One region of the Arthrobacter sp. SLBN-122 genome, then DNA from elsewhere that is predicted to be linked to it. Evidence: riboswitches for the same ligand, from Rfam matches in the RefSeq annotation. Region 1 holds a riboswitch; each other region holds the start of a gene.
The links. A riboswitch is a leader RNA that binds a small molecule or an ion and turns the genes downstream of it on or off. The one in region 1 is predicted to bind thiamine pyrophosphate.
Positions count from the first base shown of each region.

Region 1 (4,251 bases):
CTCCAGCAGCCCGGCCAGGGTCAGCGCGAACGTGGACTTGCCGGCACCGTTGGGACCTGTGACGGCGAGCGCCTGCCCGGCCCGGACCTGCGCGGCCAGGCCTTCCTGGACCGGTACCGGCGGGATCTTCCGGAAGCCCTTGCGGCGGGGACGTTCGCGGGAAACACCCAGCTGTTCGGCGGCCAGCAGCAGCTTTCCCGTGCCCGGCGCCGGGACAAGGGCGCGGGCGCGGGTTGCCGGCACGTAGCCGGGGACCCACACACCGGCTGCGGCGAGCATGGCCCGCGCCTCCGTGAGCACCCGGTCCGGCGGCCCATCCAGGAGCACGGCAGGATTGGTGCCGGAGCCCGGCTGTAGGACCACGATCCGGTCCACCAGGTCCTTCCACACGGAAACCCGGTGTTCCACCACCACCAGTGTGGCCCCGGTCTTGTCGAGGCAGCGCGCCACGGCATCGCGGACCTCCAGCACGCCGTCCGGGTCCAGGTTGGCGGTTGGCTCATCCAGCAGGATCAGGCCCGGGCGCATGGCCAGGATGCCGGCCAGCGCCAGGCGCTGCTTTTGCCCGCCGGACAGGGCCGACGTGGGGTGGTCCAGCGGCAGGTGGGACAGTCCGACGTCGGCAAGCGCCTCGTGCACCCGCGCCCAGATTTCCTCCCGCGGCACCGCAAGGTTTTCGGCACCGAAGGCGGCGTCGTCCCCCACGCGCGACAGGACCACCTGCGTCTCGGGGTCCTGCTGCATGAGCCCGGCGCGCCCGCGCTGGGCGCGGGGCACGGCGCCGTCAACCAGCAGCGAACCTGACTCGTCGGCATCCCCCGCCTCGCCGCCGTCGTCGTTAATGTCCTCCCCCAGCACCCCGGCGAGCGCATGCAGGAGCGTGGACTTGCCGGCGCCCGAGGGGCCGAGCAGGAGCACCCGCTCCCCCGGGCTGATGTCCAGGTCGAGGGCGTGGACGGCGGGCTTGACCCTGCCGGCATGCCGCCAGCCCCAGCCGCGGGCGGTGACAGCGGCAGGGCGGACCGCCGTGCCCTGGGCCATTGCCATCAGGAGAAGACAGGCTCCGTGGCAGCCTTGCGCGAGGCGAAGGAGCTCAGCACTCCTGTACGTGCCAGGCCGCGCGTGGCCACCCAGGACAGGGCGCCGGCAATGACTGCTCCGGAAATCATGCAGAAGACGATGTAGGCCAGCTTGTCACCGCCGGAGTAGGCGATGTTCCAGCCCCACGGCGCAAAGGAGTCGTTCAGGCCGCAGAAGAGACCTGCTGCCGCACCTGCCAGCAGGGATACGGGCAGGTTGAACTTGCGGTAGACGAAGATGGCGAAGATGATTTCCGCACCCAGGCCCTGGACGAAGCCGGAGAAGAGGACCGAGGCGCCGTACTGGGAGCCCATGAGCAGTTCCCCGGTGGCGGCCACGGTTTCGCAGAACAGTGCGGCCCCCGGCTTGCGGATGATCAGCATGCCCAGCACCCCCGGAATCATCCATCCGCCGGCGATGATGCCGGTCAGGGGCGGGTAGGCGGCGTTCATCGGCACGGATACTGCCGCCGCGCCTTGGGACCAGGCCCAGAAAATAACGCCGCCGGCGATGGCCACCAGCGCGGCGACGACGATGTCCACGACGCGCCAGGACTTACTGGTGGTCTTCTTGATTGCTGCAGTGCTCATTGGAATCCTCCTGGGAAACAGGAGGGGAAAGTGGACCCGGCTGACGGCCCGATGCCGTGCAGCCGCGACACTTTGAGAACTCGACTCCCTTGCGCCGGTACTAACCGGATCAGGTTCGAGGGTCTGCGGCTGTCCGCACTCTCAGCGCCCACCTGCGGTGCCCGGCGGATGCCAGGATGCCCGACGGCGGCGCTCCCCTGTCGTTTGTAGTGTTGCTTTTTGTTGGGTAAGGCTTTTGATTGCCCTTCCGGGCGTGGTCAAGTTTACACCGGGCGGGGGTAGATTGAAGGCCATGAGCGCCATTCCACCGGATGTGACCGGGTTCGATCCTGATTCCGCCGACGCCCAGCTTGAGGGGTCGCTGGAGGCACTGGTTGCCCGGGTCGAGGCGGAGGTCCGGGAGCTCCATTTCTCCGGTTTTTCGGTGGATGACGCGTTGAACCTGGGCCTGCTCCTGGTGGAACTGGGCAAGGAGCGGTCGCTTCCCATCGCGATCGACATCACCAAGGGCGAGCAGGTCCTTTTCCACGTCGCGCTTCCCGGCGCCACTCCTGACAACGGGCACTGGATCCGGGCCAAGCAGCGCACGGCCGCCCGGTACGAGGTACCGTCCCTTTTGGTGGGGCTGCGGGGCCGGCTGGGCGGCGGCCGGATCGAGGACAACGCCTGGTTCGACCAGTCCCGGTATGCAGCCCACGGCGGCTCCTTTCCTATTTATGTCACCGGCGTGGGCGCGGTGGCCACGGTCACCGTCTCCGGATTGCCGCAGCTGCAGGACCATGACCTGGTGGTGGAAGCGCTGCGCGACATCTTGGGGTCAGCCCTGTCTGACTGAACTGTCTGACTTGCCGTTGTCCGGCTTGCTACTGGGGGACCAGCGAAACCCCCCATATACAAAGACTGCTTAGCTTTTATTAGTAATCATGCTTACTATATTGTTCCCCGGGTTTCGAGGAGGACAGGGCATGGCAGTCACCATGGGCGGTCCCGCGTTCGTTCCCGTCACCAGCGCGGCAGACCAAGGAGCACCATGAGAATCCCGGAAACCAGAGGCCCCCTCAGCAGCGCCCTGTTCGAGGTCCTGGCGCAGGCTCCGGACTCCGCCGGGACGGAACTGGACGCCCTGTACCGCCTGGCCGCAGGGCAGGTGGCCGGCACCGCTGACATTATTGGCGACGAGGACATCCAGCTGGCCCTCTTCTGCCTCTACGAACTCCATTACTCCGGGCTGGACGGCGTCTCTGACCACTGGGAGTGGGAGCCCGCGGTAATCAAGGTCCGGCAGCTGCTCGAGGAACCGTTTGAGGTTGCCCTCCGCGCCGCCGCACAACAGGCCGCTGGAACCCTCGAACTGCCCGTCGACGGTGCCATGAGCAGCGACCAGGTGGCAGATGTCCTGTTCGGCCTCGCCGGCAAGGACACCGGCCCCAGCGTCTCCCGCTACGTTGCCCGGAAGGCAACCCTGGATCAGCTCAGGGAGTTCCTGGTCCACAAGTCCATGTACCAGCTGAAGGAAGCCGATCCTCACACGTGGGCCATCCCGCGCCTCAGCGGACGACCCAAAGCGGCCCTGGTGGAAATCCAGGCGGACGAATACGGCGGCGGCCGCCCCGAGCGGATGCACAGCGCGCTGTTCGCCCGGACAATGCGCGGCCTGGGCCTCGATGACAACTACGGCGCCTACGTTGACGCCGTTCCCGCCGTCTCCCTCGCATCGGTAAACCTCATGTCCCTTTGCGGACTGAACCGGCGGCTCCGCGGTGCCATCACCGGCCACCTGGCGATCTACGAAATGACCTCTTCCCAGCCCAACCGGTTCTACGGCAACGGCTTCCGCCGCCACGGTTTCGGTGCAGACGTCACGCACTACTTCGACGAGCATGTGGAGGCCGACGCCGTCCACGAACAGATCGCAGGGCGGGACCTGGCCGGCGGGCTCGTCGAAGCCGAGCCGGAACTCCTCGCGGACGTCCTGTTCGGGGCGACGGCGGTCATGGCCATCGACGGCCGGCTCTCCGCCCACCTCCTGTCCTCGTGGGAAGCCGGGACATCATCGCTGCGGGCGGCCGTGCCGGCGGCAGCGTGACGGGCCGAGCGGTGCAGGACCTGCACGGCGTGACCCCCGGGGCGGAGTACATCCTTCCCCTGCGCTGGAGTGAAGACTCCGGCCTGGCTGATCTGTCGGACTACCTCCGGCGCCTCGTGGCCTGGATCCCGGTCACCGTGGTGGACGGCTCCGCCCCCCACCTCTTCGAACGCCACCGCGCCGCGTTTCCCGCCGCCGTGCGCCACCTCTGCCCGGACTCCGATGGTTCCCCGGGCCAGAACGCTTTCCCGGACCGCCCCGTCGTCGGGCGCGACGCCCACAACGGAAAGGTGGCGGGCGTGATGACGGGCATCCGCGCCTCCAGCGCGGAGTTCCTTGTCATTGCCGATGACGACGTCCGCTACACGCGCGAGGCCCTCGCCGCCGTCGTCCATCACCTTGCATCCGCGGACCTGGTGCGGCCGCAGAACTACTTCGACCCCCGCCCGTGGCACGCCTTGTGGGACACGGCCAGGACGCTGCTCAACCGCGCAT
Region 1 covers NZ_VFMS01000001.1:1,554,689-1,558,939, forward strand. Annotated here, with positions in the region: gene FBY36_RS07330 (ABC transporter ATP-binding protein) at 1-1,047, opposite strand, end outside; gene FBY36_RS07335 (ECF transporter S component) at 1,047-1,670, opposite strand; TPP riboswitch at 1,739-1,879, opposite strand; gene FBY36_RS07340 (heme-degrading domain-containing protein) at 1,963-2,505, shown strand; gene FBY36_RS07345 (iron-containing redox enzyme family protein) at 2,701-3,756, shown strand; gene FBY36_RS07350 (glycosyltransferase) at 3,705-4,251, shown strand, end outside.

Region 2 (4,251 bases), 1.1 Mb from region 1:
TCAGGATCCCCAGGCCGGTGCCGATCGGGGCGCCCAGCGGCATGACGGCGGTGGCGCCAAGGTTCTCCAGCCGCAGCGCCAGCACGGGATCGTCATTGGTGTAGGCAAAGACCTTGAAGCCGCGGTTCACGAGCTGCTCGGTGGCCTCGACGAGTTCCACGGCGTCCGGCAGGAGGGTTTGTTCGTCCGCGATGACCTCCAGTTTGACCCAGTCGGTCTCCAGCGCCTCCCGGGCCAGTTCCGCGGTGAGGACCGCATCCCTGGCCGTGAAGCAGCCGGCCGTGTTGGGCAGGACCCGGATCCCGTGGTCCACCAGCAGCTGGAAGAGCGAGCCTGTTTCCGCCGTGGAGTAGCGCCGCATGGCTACGGTGGTCAACGCGGTGCCGGAGGCCAGGAGCGCTGCGCCCAGGCCGTCGAGGCTGGGAGCTCCCCCGGTGCCCATGATGAGCCTGGATCCGAGGGCGACGCCGTCGATCACCAGAGCGTCAGCGGTACCGGCACTTCCTGCGGGGTTGATGGTGCTGGTTTCGGTCATGGTGTCAGCCTCCCTGTACTGCTGTGACAAGTTCGATGTCGTCACCCTCGGCGAGCGCGGTGGCGAACCATTGGCTCCGCGGCACCACCTGGGCGTTATGCGCGACGGCGACACCCAGCTTCCCGCCGTCCGTCGCCTGCCCGTTGTCAGCCAGCGGGCGTCCCGTGACCTGGCGGACCAGTGTGGTGATGGAGGCGCCGTCGGCCACCGTGTGCTGGTTTCCATTGAGGGTGATGTTCACGCTGTCTCCTTGATGAAAGGGCTTGTTGCTGTTGTGGCCGGCCTGGAGAACCGGTCCGGGCTGAACGCTGCCCAGCGGGGATCGATTTTTCCGTCCAGCAGGTCCCTGCAGATACCCGCAGCCGCGGGAGTGAGCAGGACGCCGTGCCGGAAGAACCCGGTGGCAACGATGACGCCCGGGACATGCCCGGCCAGTCCGTCCGCGGAGGCCGCAGGCGCCGGTACCCGGCCCAGGAGCGGTGCGTTGTCAGGGGTTCCGGGGCGGGCACGGGCGGTGGCTTCCAGGAGTTCAAGTTCGGCGACGGCGGGCACCAGCGCCTGCGCGTCCCGCAGCAATTGGTACACCCCTCCGGCACTGACGGCGTCGGACAGGGCATCCTCCCGCTGGGTGGCTCCGATCACCACCGTCCCGTCCTGCCGCGGGACGATGTACACCGGCACGCCGTGGACCAGCCCGCGGACCGTTGACGTCACCAGGGGCTGCAGGTGGCAGGGAACGGCAAGGCGGAGGATGTCCCCGTGCACCGGCCGCAGCGGCAGCTCAAGGCCCTCCGGCAGGCCGTCAAGTGCCGCGGACTGCAGCCCGTTGGCCACTACGGTTTCCGTTGCCAGCACGGTGCCGCCGTCGGCCAGGCGGACGCCGGCAACAGCTCCGCCGTCCCACAACAACCCGGCTGCCCGCTGCGGCACGGCATAGCCGTCCGCTGCCCCGGCAACAGCCACTGCCGGCTTTTCCCGTGCCGCGCCGGCCAGGGCCAGCCGCAGGGCTGCCACCAGGCGCCGGGGGTCAACCTGGTGGTCCGCAGGGGTGTCCAGGGCGCAGGCAATGGCCGGGCTGAGCAGTGGTTCGCGCTTCCGGACCTCCCGTACGGTGAGGGGCTCCACCACCAGCCCGTTGGCCTGCTGGACGGTACGCAGATCCATCAGTGCCCGGCGGTCGGCCGCATCGGCACCCACGGCGAGTGTCGCCGTCGTCAGGTATCCCGAATCCGCGCCCGTTGCACTGTCCAGGCCGGCGGCGAACCCCGGCCAGCGCGCTGATGCATCGAGCATCAGTTTCAGGAGGTCTTCCTCCTGGTAGTGCAGTTCGCTGACGGGGGCCAGCATGCCGGCCGCGGCCCAGCTGGCGCCGGTACCCGGTGCGTCGTCGATGAGCACCACGGAGCGTCCGGAACGCTGCGCCTCCCAGGCGATTCCGTGCCCCACCACTCCCCCGCCAATGACCGCAACATCGGCCCGGACGGTGGAGGGGCTGGAGGCGCCGGCGGACCCGGGGTGGTTGAAGGGGGTACGCATATGGGTTCCTTCCCTACGCCGGCATTACCCGGATCAGGTCAAGCGGTCGGCTCTGACGCCCTCTCAGCCCGGCGCTTTATGACAGCTGCCGCGGGCTCCCGCAGTACCAGCCCAGTTTAGAGGAACTAGGCTTGCACGCATGAATGTGTCCACCCCATCCTTCCCCGCCGGCCACCGCGCTCCCGCCACCGAAGTCGTCAATTCACGGGACAGCCACGCCCTCAAGGCCGCCCGCCTGTACCTCTGCACCGATGCGCGCCGGGACCGCGGCGACTTTGCGGACTTCGTTGACGCCGCGTTCGCCGGCGGGGTGGACATCATCCAGCTGCGGGACAAGACCATCGAAGCCGCCGAGGAACTTGACCTTCTGGCGGTGCTCAAGGAGACTGCGGTGCGGCACGGCAGGCTGTGGGCAGTCAATGACCGCGCGGACATCGCCGTCCTCTCCGGGGCACCGGTGTTCCACATCGGCCAGAAGGACCTTCCCTTGGCCGCAGCGCGTACGTTGGTCAACGGAAATGCCGCGATCGGGCTCTCCAGCCACACCACGGAGCAGGTGGACGCCGCCCTGGCAGCAGCTGCCGGGCCGGCCGGCCTGGACTATTTCTGCGTGGGTCCGGTGTGGGCCACCCCCACCAAACCCGGCAGGGCCGCCGTCGGACCCGGCCTGGTGAAGTACGCCGCGGACGCCTCGGGAAGGGCGGCGGATCCGGTGCCCTGGTTCGCCATTGGCGGCATCGACCACGGAAACGTCCGGCAGGTGGCGGAAGCGGGGGCCCGCAGGATCGTGGTGGTCCGCGCCATCACCGAGGCTCCCGATCCCGCGGCCGCTGCTGCTTCGCTCCTCGACGCGCTGGATGCCGCCGGCGCCTGATGCCATATCCATGGACTTGGAGCTACGCTGATTTTTGTGTCACATCATCGGCTGGCCCCCAACGTCCATGACCACAGGAACGCCCTGGAAGAGGCGTTGGGCCTGCTGCGGACCGAACTCGAGCTGCCGGGACCCTACCCCGCTGAAGCCGTGGCGGATGCCCAGGCTGCCGTAGCCGCGCTGAAGCTGCCGTCCTATGACCTGACCGCCGTGGAGTTCGTGACCATCGATCCGGCAACGTCCACGGACCTGGACCAGGCGGTGTTCATCGAACCGGACGGGAACGGCTACCGGGTGCTGTACGCGATCGCCGACGTCCCCGCGTTCGTTGCCCCCGGCGGTCCGCTGGACGCCGAGACCCGGCGCCGCGGCCAGACGTTCTACGCTCCGGACGGCAGGATTCCGCTGCATCCGGAAGTGATCAGCGAGGGGGCAGGAAGCCTGCTGCCTGGGCAGGACTGTTCAGCGTTCGTGTGGGACTTCACGCTCGACGGCGAGGCGACGGTTTTGTCAGTGGGCGTCAGGCGGGCGCGGGTCCGCAGCCGCGACAAGCTCAGCTACAAGGGCGCCCAGGCAGACCTCGACGCCGGGACTGCCTCCCCGGTGCTGCAGCTGCTCCGGGAGGTGGGCCTGAAACGGGTGGCCCTGGAACGGGAACGCGGAGGGGCAAGCCTGAACATGCCCGAGCAGGAAATTGTCCAGCTGCCCGATGGCGGCTACCGCATTGACGCTGTCCCGCAGCTTGCCGTGGAGGACTGGAACGCGCAGATTTCGCTGATGACCGGGATGGCGGCCGCGCAGCTCATGCTGGAGGGCAAAGTGGGAATCCTGCGCACCATGCCCGCCCCGGAAGAACGGTCCCTGCGCCATTTCCGTCTGCAGACCGAGGTGCTGGGCAGGCCCTGGGACGGCGAGGTCAGCTATGGCGAGTACCTGAGGTCACTGGATCCCACCGACCCGCGCCAGCTGGCCATCATGCATTCCGCCGGCATGCTGTTCCGGGGAGCGTCCTATACCGCCTTTGACGGCACAGTCCCCGAGGACGGGGTTCAGTCAGCCATCGGCGCGGCCTATGCCCACACCACCGCGCCGCTGCGCCGCCTGGTGGACCGCTTCGTGCTGGTCATCTGCGAGGCCCTGAGCAACGGCGCCGACGTTCCGGGTTGGGCGCGTGAGGCCCTTCCGCTGCTGCCGGGCATCATGGCCGGCTCAGACCAGCTGGCGTCCAGGATGGAGCGCCTGGCCCTGGACACCGTGGAGGCGGCGCTGCTGCTGAACCACATTGGCCAGGAGTTCGAGGCCATCG
Region 2 covers NZ_VFMS01000001.1:410,553-414,803, forward strand. Annotated here, with positions in the region: gene FBY36_RS01805 (thiazole synthase) at 1-535, opposite strand, end outside; gene thiS (sulfur carrier protein ThiS) at 540-776, opposite strand; gene thiO (glycine oxidase ThiO) at 773-2,071, opposite strand; TPP riboswitch at 2,065-2,183, opposite strand; gene thiE (thiamine phosphate synthase) at 2,211-2,945, shown strand; gene FBY36_RS01825 (RNB domain-containing ribonuclease) at 2,982-4,251, shown strand, end outside.
Region 2: it holds a riboswitch for thiamine pyrophosphate, as region 1 does, so the genes downstream of both, thiO (glycine oxidase ThiO) here and FBY36_RS07335 (ECF transporter S component) in region 1, are expected to answer to the same signal.

Region 3 (4,251 bases), 2.9 Mb from region 1:
GGACGCCTCGAGAAGTGGACCAAGGACCAGGACATCTTCTCCGCCTGGCGCATCGACGAGCAGATCCACAAGGCGCTTGAGCGCAAGGTCTTCCTGCCCTCCGGCGGCTCCCTGGTGATCGACCGCACCGAGGCCATGACCGTGGTGGACGTCAACACCGGCAAGTTCACCGGCAGCGGCGGCAACCTCGAGGAAACCGTCACCAAGAACAACCTGGAAGCTGCCGAGGAAGTGGTGCGCCAGCTGCGGCTGCGCGACATCGGCGGCATCATCGTGATCGACTTCATCGACATGGTGCTCGAATCCAACCGGGACCTGGTCCTGCGCCGCCTGGTGGAATGCCTGGGCCGTGACCGGACCAAGCACCAGGTTGCCGAGGTCACGTCGCTGGGCCTGGTCCAGATGACCCGCAAGCGGATGGGTACGGGCCTGCTGGAAGTCTTCGGCGAGCAGTGCGAGGCCTGCGCGGGCCGCGGGGTAGTAACCCATGACGATCCCGTGGAGCACCGCCGTGCCAACATCGTGGCGGCCGAGCACCACGTCCAGCGCGCGGACAACCGCCCCGAAGCCCGCGGGGAAGCCCACCGCGCCGAGGCACAGCGGCCCGATGCCGGCCAGCCCGGAGTCCGTCCCGAGCGCAAACGGCGGCGCGGACGCGGCGGCCAGCAGCCCGAGGCTGTCCCGGCGCCTGCAGTGCACGTCCACACCGTCGTGCCGGATACGGCGGATGCTGAGCGGCACGCCAAAGCAGAGGCCACCCGGCTTGCCCTGGCGAACATTGCGGCTGCCGCCCACGCGGCGCACCTGCATGACGATGAGGTGGCAGCAACCCGCCAGGCGCCGCAGGCCGAGCCTGCGCCGGTTCCCGCGGAGGAGAAGCACGACGCCGATTCCCCCGCACGCCCCGCAGCTGTCCTGACCTTCGGCAGCGAGGAAGTCCCGCTTCCGTTCGTGGAGCACGCCGAGGAGCAGCACCCCAAGCCCGCCCTCACCTTGGACCGGCTGGCGGAAGCGTTCGCCCACCTCGGCCAGCCGGCGTCACCCATGGAGGATGCGCCGGCCAAAGCCGCAGAATCGGTGAAGGCAGCCGAACCGGCAGCGCCGCAACAGCAGGCCGGCGGGGGAGCGGCAACCCACGCCACCGTGGAAGCGCCCGCGGAAAAGGACTACTCCGACCACACCCTGGAGCAGACCCGGCAACGCAGGCCGCGGCGCCACCGCGCTGCCAGCCGTGCCCAGGGCGCAGCCAACGAGACAGCTGTCCAGCACCACGAGAACGTCCAGTCCACGGGTGCCGGACATTCACACGCAGCCAAGGCCCCCGACACCGCTAAGGCACAAGACGCCGCCAAGGCTGAAGCTGCCAAGCCGGCAGCGGAACCCATCATCCTCGGCGTCGGAGTCCCTGCCTCGGAGCTCTAAGCCAGGTCAGAACCAACGCACCACCAAGGAAGTCCCCGCCATGTGGACCTTTCCCCTCAGAGTCTCGGGGGGAATGGACCACAAGGCGGGGACTTCCTGCATAGGCAGGTGCTGTCACCTTTCCGCCGCGTCGGCACCAGCAGCTACGCTGGACAGCGACACGGGGTGCCGCGCAGAAGGCCGGCTGAGATCCAGACCCGTTGAACCTGTCCGGCTAGTACCGGCGAAGGGATGTCTCTTGTCTCCGACCCTTTCCATGCCCCTGCCAACCGCGCCCGGCGTTCCCTCCGGCCTTCCCACGGGCCGCGACGTCCCGCGCGTCCTCTCCATCGCCGGTTCCGATCCGTCCGGGGGAGCCGGGATCCAGGCGGACCTCAAAAGCATCGCCGCCCACGGCGGATACGGCATGGCGGCGATTACCGCCCTCACAGCGCAAAACACCCGCGGCGTGCAGGCCGTCCACGTCCCTCCGGCCGCGTTCCTGGCCCAGCAGCTGGATGCCGTCAGCGATGACATCAGCATCGACGCCGTCAAGATCGGCATGCTGGGTGACGAATCGGTGATCCGCACTGTCCGCGAGTGGCTCGGAAAGGTCCGTCCCGCCGTCGTTGTCCTTGACCCCGTGATGGTGGCCACCAGCGGGGACCGGCTGCTGCAGGAATCCGCCGAAGCCGCGCTCCGGGAACTGCTGCCGCTTGCCCACCTCATCACCCCCAACCTGCCCGAGCTCGCGCTGCTGCTCGGGACGGAGCCAGCCCAAAACTGGGAGGCCGCACTGGACCAAGGCAGGCGCCTGGCCGAGGCCACCGGAGCCACCGTACTGGTTAAAGGCGGCCACCTGGCAGGCCTGGACTGCCCGGACGCACTTGTGAACACTGCAGGCCTCCTCGTCCAGGAGGTGGTGGAAGTGCAGGGGAAGCGCATTTCCACGCGCAACAGCCACGGCACCGGATGTTCCCTGTCCTCCGCCATGGCAACCGTCCAGGCCCGCCTGGGTGACTGGGAGGCCTCGCTGCGGACCGTCAAGCCCTGGCTGGCCGGCGCACTCGAGAACTCCGCCCAGCTGGAGGTGGGCCAGGGGAACGGACCCGTGCACCACTTCCACCACGTGCGGCCCGTCCCGGCGGAAGGCAGCTTCGCGGCCCGGCTGTGGACCGAAGCCCGCCAGGACCTCGACGACATCTACGCGCTGGACTTCATCGACGGACTGGCCTCGGGCGATCTTTCCGAAAAGGACTTTGCCTATTACCTGGCGCAGGATGCCCTCTACCTGAACGGCTACTCCCGCGTGCTGGCACGGGCCAGCGCCCTGGCCCCCTCGGAGGCCGAGCAGCTGTTCTGGGCACGGTCCGCGCAGCAGTGCCTTGAAGTGGAAACGGAGCTTCACCGCTCGTGGCTCAGCACCCGCCCGGCCCCGAACGGCCTGGGCCCGGTCACCAAGTCCTACGTGGACCACCTGACCGCAGCGTCGTCGTCGGGCAGCTATGCGGTCCTCGCCGCCGCCGTCCTGCCCTGCTTCTGGCTCTACGCCGAGGTCGGCGCCACGCTGCACGCCCGGTTCCTGGCCTCCGGGGAACCGGACGGGCACGCGTACGCGGACTGGCTCCGCACCTACGCAGATGAGGGCTTTGCCGAAGCCACACGCCAGGCCATCGCCATCGTGGATGCGGCCGGGCGGCAGGCTTCCGACCATGAGAAGGCTGCGATGCTGACCGCGTTCAAGCAGTCCTGCCGGCTCGAAGTGGAGTTCTTCGACGCGCCGCGCCTGCACTCCTGAACCGCGGCCTGCGGGTGTGCCGGTACTATGGTGGGGCATGGTGCGGACGCCGGACCTGAGCTGTGGTGCCTATCACAGCAACCCGCCGGGAACCAGCCTCATTTGCGGCCGAAGACAAAATTAGCGTAATCTAGATCTTCGGTGCTTACGCCAACACTTGGGTTATGACCCCACGGCGTTGAGGCACAGCGAGAAACCAGGCTTTTGATAGTCGGTTCCGCACGCAAATTTAGTTATAAACGTCGAGAGAAGTGAGTTCCCAAGTGGTGTACGCGATTGTCCGCGCAGGCGGCCGCCAAGAGAAGGTTTCCGTTGGAGACTTCGTTACCCTGAACCGCGTCGCCGGTGGAGCCGGCAGCACCATTGAGCTGCCCGCACTGCTCCTGGTTGATGGTGACAAGGTCACCTCCGCCGCCGCCGACCTGGCCAAGGTAACTGTTACGGCTGAAATCCTCCAGGACCTGCGTGGTCCTAAGATTGTCATCCAGAAGTTCAAGAACAAGACCGGCTACAAGAAGCGCCAGGGTCACCGCCAGGAACTGACCAAGGTCAAGATCACCGGCATCAGCTAACCTCCGGTTAGTGTTCAGGCATTTCAACAGATTCCCCAGAATTTAGAGGCAGGCATTTCAGATGGCACATAAAAAGGGCGCGAGCTCCACTCGCAACGGTCGCGATTCCAACGCTCAGTACCTCGGCGTCAAGCGCTTCGGCGGCCAGGTTGTTTCCGCAGGCGAAATCATCGTCCGCCAGCGCGGCACCCACTTCCACCCGGGCGCCGGCGTTGGCCGTGGCGGGGACGACACCCTGTTCGCACTGACCCCGGGCGCCGTTGAATTCGGTACCCGCCGCGGTCGTCGCGTGGTCAACATCGTTGCTGCTGCAGCTGCAGAGTAACAACAAGTTCTGAAGCGGTGGAGCGGGCCTGAGGGCCCGCTCCACTGTTCTTTTAACCGCATTACAATCGATGTGGCGCCCCGGGGCGCCAGGTAAACAGCTTCTGAGGAGATCCACGTGGCCAGCTTTGTAGACCGGGTAGTACTGCACGTATC
Region 3 covers NZ_VFMS01000001.1:4,421,548-4,425,798, reverse strand. Annotated here, with positions in the region: gene FBY36_RS20310 (Rne/Rng family ribonuclease) at 1-1,422, shown strand, start outside; TPP riboswitch at 1,574-1,671, shown strand; gene thiD (bifunctional hydroxymethylpyrimidine kinase/phosphomethylpyrimidine kinase) at 1,679-3,199, shown strand; gene rplU (50S ribosomal protein L21) at 3,463-3,771, shown strand; gene rpmA (50S ribosomal protein L27) at 3,833-4,096, shown strand; gene obgE (GTPase ObgE) at 4,214-4,251, shown strand, end outside.
Region 3: it holds a riboswitch for thiamine pyrophosphate, as region 1 does, so the genes downstream of both, thiD (bifunctional hydroxymethylpyrimidine kinase/phosphomethylpyrimidine kinase) here and FBY36_RS07335 (ECF transporter S component) in region 1, are expected to answer to the same signal.

Region 4 (4,251 bases), 1.5 Mb from region 1:
CGTATTGGGCGGCCGTGGCGATGGTGGCGGCGAGAGACGCCTGATCCTCGAACAACAGGGCCGTGTGGAAGAGGCCCGCCTCTCCCCTGTCGGGAAGGTGCAGCCCGGGGGCCGGCGCCAGGTGGACCAACGGCCTGCCGAGCCTGCCGAGATACAGGCCGCCGTCCTGGTCGGCCACCACCTCGAGACCCAGGGCGCGCTGGTAGTAGTCGGTCATCACCTTCATGTCGCCCACCTTGAGCATCACCGTGCCCATGGCGAGGTCGGCAGGAAGAAGATCCTGGCTGCTGGCTGCTGCGGTCATGTGAAGGCTCCTTGTGTTGGCGGCCGTCCCGTTGGCGGCCTGTCACACATTAAAATTACTTGAAGCTTCAATTTATTCCAAGTCCCGTGCTCATCCTGCTCAGCGGATGATGCGGCCGCCCAGCACCACATGTTCCAGGGCCGAGATAGCTTCCGGGACAGCCCGCGGGTCCTCCCGGCACACCACGACGTCGGCCCGGGCACCTTCCGCCAGGTTCTCCGCTCCCAGCCAGGTGCGGGCTGACCAGCAGGCAGCGTCCAGCGCCGCCTCCATGGGCAGGCCTGCGCCGTGCAGGGCGAGGATCTCGTCGGCGATCCTGCCATGGCGGATCACGCTGCCGGCATCCGTGCCGGCAAAGATGCGCACTCCGGCGGCATGGGCTTCGGCCACGCGTTCCAGCCTGCGTTCCCAGAGGGCGCGCATATGGGCTGCGTAGCGCGGGAACTTGGCGTCTGCCTGGGCAGCGATCCCCGGGAAGGTGGCGATGTTGATGAGGGTGGGCACGATCGGCACATCCTGCTGCGCGAACCGGGGCAGGTGCCGCGGCAGGAGCCCCGTTGCATGTTCAATGCAGTCAATTCCGGCATCCAGCATCTGGTCCAGGGTGTCCTCGGCGAAGCAGTGTGCGGTCACCCGGGCGCCTTCGTCGTGGGCTGCGCTCACGGCATCGCGGACGACGGCGGCGGGAAACGACGGCGCCAGGTCGCCGGCGCCGCGGTCGATCCAGTCGCCCACGAGCTTGACCCAGCCGTCGCTGTCGCGCGCCTGCTTCCGGACGGCTTCTACCAGGCCGTCCGGTTCCACCTCTGCCGCGAAGCCCCGCAGATACCTGCGGCTGCGGGCAATGTGGCGTCCGGCGCGGATCAGCAGCGGGAAGTCCCGGCCGCCCTGCATCCACCGGGTATCGGCTGGGGAACCTGCGTCCCGGACCAGCAACGTGCCTGCCGACAGGTCCGCCCGGGCCTGGTCTTCGGCAGTTGTTGGGTCCACCGGGCCGCCCGGTCCGAGTCCGATATGGCAGTGGGCGTCCACGAAGCCGGGCAGCACCCAACCGTCCAGAACGCGGTCCGGCGCCTGGCGGGGACGGGTGTACGTCAGCTTTCCGTCGACGGACCACAGGCCCCGCTGCTCTGTGTCCGGCCCCGTAAGCACAGGGCCGCTGAATTCGATGATCTCCGGCATTGGACTCCCTCTTTGTCGCCAGTCAGGCTAGCACCGGCCATGTGACAAGGCCCTTCCGGAGGGCTGTGGTAGCTTCGTTCCTGACCACACGGGTGCCCCTGCAGGGGCTGAGATCGGGCTGACGCAGCCTGCGACCGTTGAACCTGTCCGGGTAATGCCGGCGAAGGAAGTGAGTATTCCTTGAGTACACCAAATGCACAGCTAAGCCCTGCCCAAAACCAGTCCGGGAAGGCCATGCCTGAAGACAGCGCCGTAACGCAGTCCCTGAAGTCACATTCGCTGGCGTTCCTCGAGGACGCGGAGCCAGGCATCCGGGTCCCGGTGACGGAGATTGCCCTGGAGCCCTCCCCCAATGGAGCGCCGAATGCGCCCTTCCGGACCTACCGCACTGCCGGGCCGGGCAGCGATCCTGTCCGCGGCCTTCCCCCTTTCCGCACTGAATGGATAGCCGCACGGGGAGACTCGGAAGCCTATGGCGGCCGGGAACGGAACCTGCTCGACGACGGCCGGTCGGCAGTCCGGCGCGGCGCGGCGAGCGCAGAGTGGAAAGGAGCGCGGCCGGTGCCCCGCCGCGGCGTCGAAGGTAAAACCGTGACGCAGATGCACTACGCGCGGCAGGGCGTCATCACTCCCGAGATGCGCTTCGTGGCGCTGCGGGAGAACTGCGATGTGGAGCTGGTCCGCAGCGAGGTGGCCGCCGGCCGTGCCATCATCCCCAGCAACATCAACCACCCCGAGTCCGAACCGATGATCATCGGCAAGGCGTTCCTGGTGAAGATCAACGCCAACATCGGCAACTCGGCCGTTACCAGCTCCATTGCCGAAGAGGTGGACAAGCTGCAGTGGGCCACCCAGTGGGGCGCGGACACGGTGATGGACCTTTCCACTGGCGATGACATCCACACCACCCGCGAATGGATCATCCGCAACTCTCCGGTGCCGATCGGCACCGTCCCGATCTACCAGGCCCTGGAGAAGGTCAACGGCGAAGCCAATGCGCTGACGTGGGAGATCTTCCGCGACACGGTCATTGAGCAGTGCGAACAGGGCGTGGACTACATGACCGTCCACGCCGGCGTCCTGCTCCGGTATGTTCCCCTCACGGCCAACCGGGTGACGGGCATCGTCTCGCGCGGCGGTTCGATCATGGCCGGATGGTGCCTGGCCCACCACCAGGAAAACTTCCTGTACACGCATTTCGATGAGCTCTGCGCGATCTTCGCGAAGTACGACGTCGCGTTCTCCCTGGGCGATGGACTGCGGCCGGGAGCGACGGCGGACGCCAATGACGCTGCGCAGTTCGCGGAACTGGACACCCTGGCTGAGCTGACACAGCGCGCCTGGGAGTATGACGTACAGGTGATGGTGGAAGGGCCGGGCCACGTGCCGTTCCACCTGGTCCGCGAAAACGTTGAACGCCAGCAGGAACTGTGCAAAGGCGCGCCCTTCTACACCCTGGGCCCGCTCGTCACCGATGTGGCCCCCGGGTACGACCACATCACCTCGGCCATCGGCGCCACGGAAATCGCCCGGTACGGCACGGCCATGCTCTGCTACGTCACCCCGAAGGAACACCTGGGCCTGCCCAACAAGGACGACGTCAAAACGGGGGTGATCACGTACAAGATCGCTGCGCACGCCGCAGATCTCGCGAAGGGACACCCCGGCGCCCATGAACGGGACGACGCCCTGTCCAAGGCGCGGTTCGAGTTCCGCTGGCGCGACCAGTTCGCACTGTCCCTGGACCCGGTGACGGCGGAGGCCTTCCATGACGAGACACTGCCCGCAGAACCGGCCAAGACGGCGCATTTCTGCTCCATGTGCGGTCCAAAGTTCTGCTCCATGAGGATCAGCCAGGACATCCGGGACGAGTACGGATCAGCAGAAGCACAGGCTGCCCTGGCGGACGCTGCAGCCGGCATGAGGGACAAGAGCCAGGAGTTCCTGGCGGCGGGCGGAAAGGTTTACTTGCCGGAGCTGACCGTTCCCGCCCAAAATTAGGGGTTCAGGAGGCCCGGGCTGACTGCACGCGGCTGACGTCCCTGATGAAGGAGCGGATGATCCGGTCCCCTTCCACGGAGTCATGGGGCCGGTGCCCTCCCGCCGCGGTGCGGTGGAGGGCGCCGGTCTCGCGCAGGTAGCCTGCGATCTCCTCGTAGAGCGGCTCCCATCCCCCGGTCAGGACCAGGGTGGGAACGCCGGGAACGATGTGCAGCGGAGCTTCCCAGGCCGGCGCCTGCAGCCGCAGCCGCCGGGCAGAGCGCTTTTCCTCGGCCGTGGCCGGTTGCTGCAGATCGGTGGCATAGACGCGCCGGACGAATTCGCGCTGGAAATCCTCATCGCTGAGCTGGTGCCGGACGTCGAACAGCGGCTGCATCAGCTTGATATGCGCCGCCGTGGCGGGAAGCTCGGCAGTCAGCGACAGGCAGGCCGGCTCCACCAGCGTCAATGAAAAAACGAGGTCGGGACGTTGGACGGCGGCCATCATCGCCGCGATGGCGCCCTGGGCGTGTGCCACGACGTGCCCTCCCGCGGCGCCCCTGCCGTCGTCGGCCAGAGACCGCAGCACAATGGCAGTGTCCTCATCGAAGGACGACTCCACGGGCTCAGCCACGGGATCAAACCCGTGGCGGCGCAGGAACAGTGCGTCGTAGGACAGTGCCATGCCGTGCTGGCGCGGCCATGCGGCGGCGCCGAAATTCCCGGCGCCGTGCACGAACACTACCCTCTGCTTGAACATGACCCAACCCTATTCCACGGCACCG
Region 4 covers NZ_VFMS01000001.1:44,483-48,733, forward strand. Annotated here, with positions in the region: gene FBY36_RS00255 (VOC family protein) at 1-304, opposite strand, end outside; gene FBY36_RS00260 (amidohydrolase family protein) at 404-1,486, opposite strand; TPP riboswitch at 1,565-1,672, shown strand; gene thiC (phosphomethylpyrimidine synthase ThiC) at 1,721-3,487, shown strand; gene FBY36_RS00270 (alpha/beta fold hydrolase) at 3,492-4,226, opposite strand.
Region 4: it holds a riboswitch for thiamine pyrophosphate, as region 1 does, so the genes downstream of both, thiC (phosphomethylpyrimidine synthase ThiC) here and FBY36_RS07335 (ECF transporter S component) in region 1, are expected to answer to the same signal.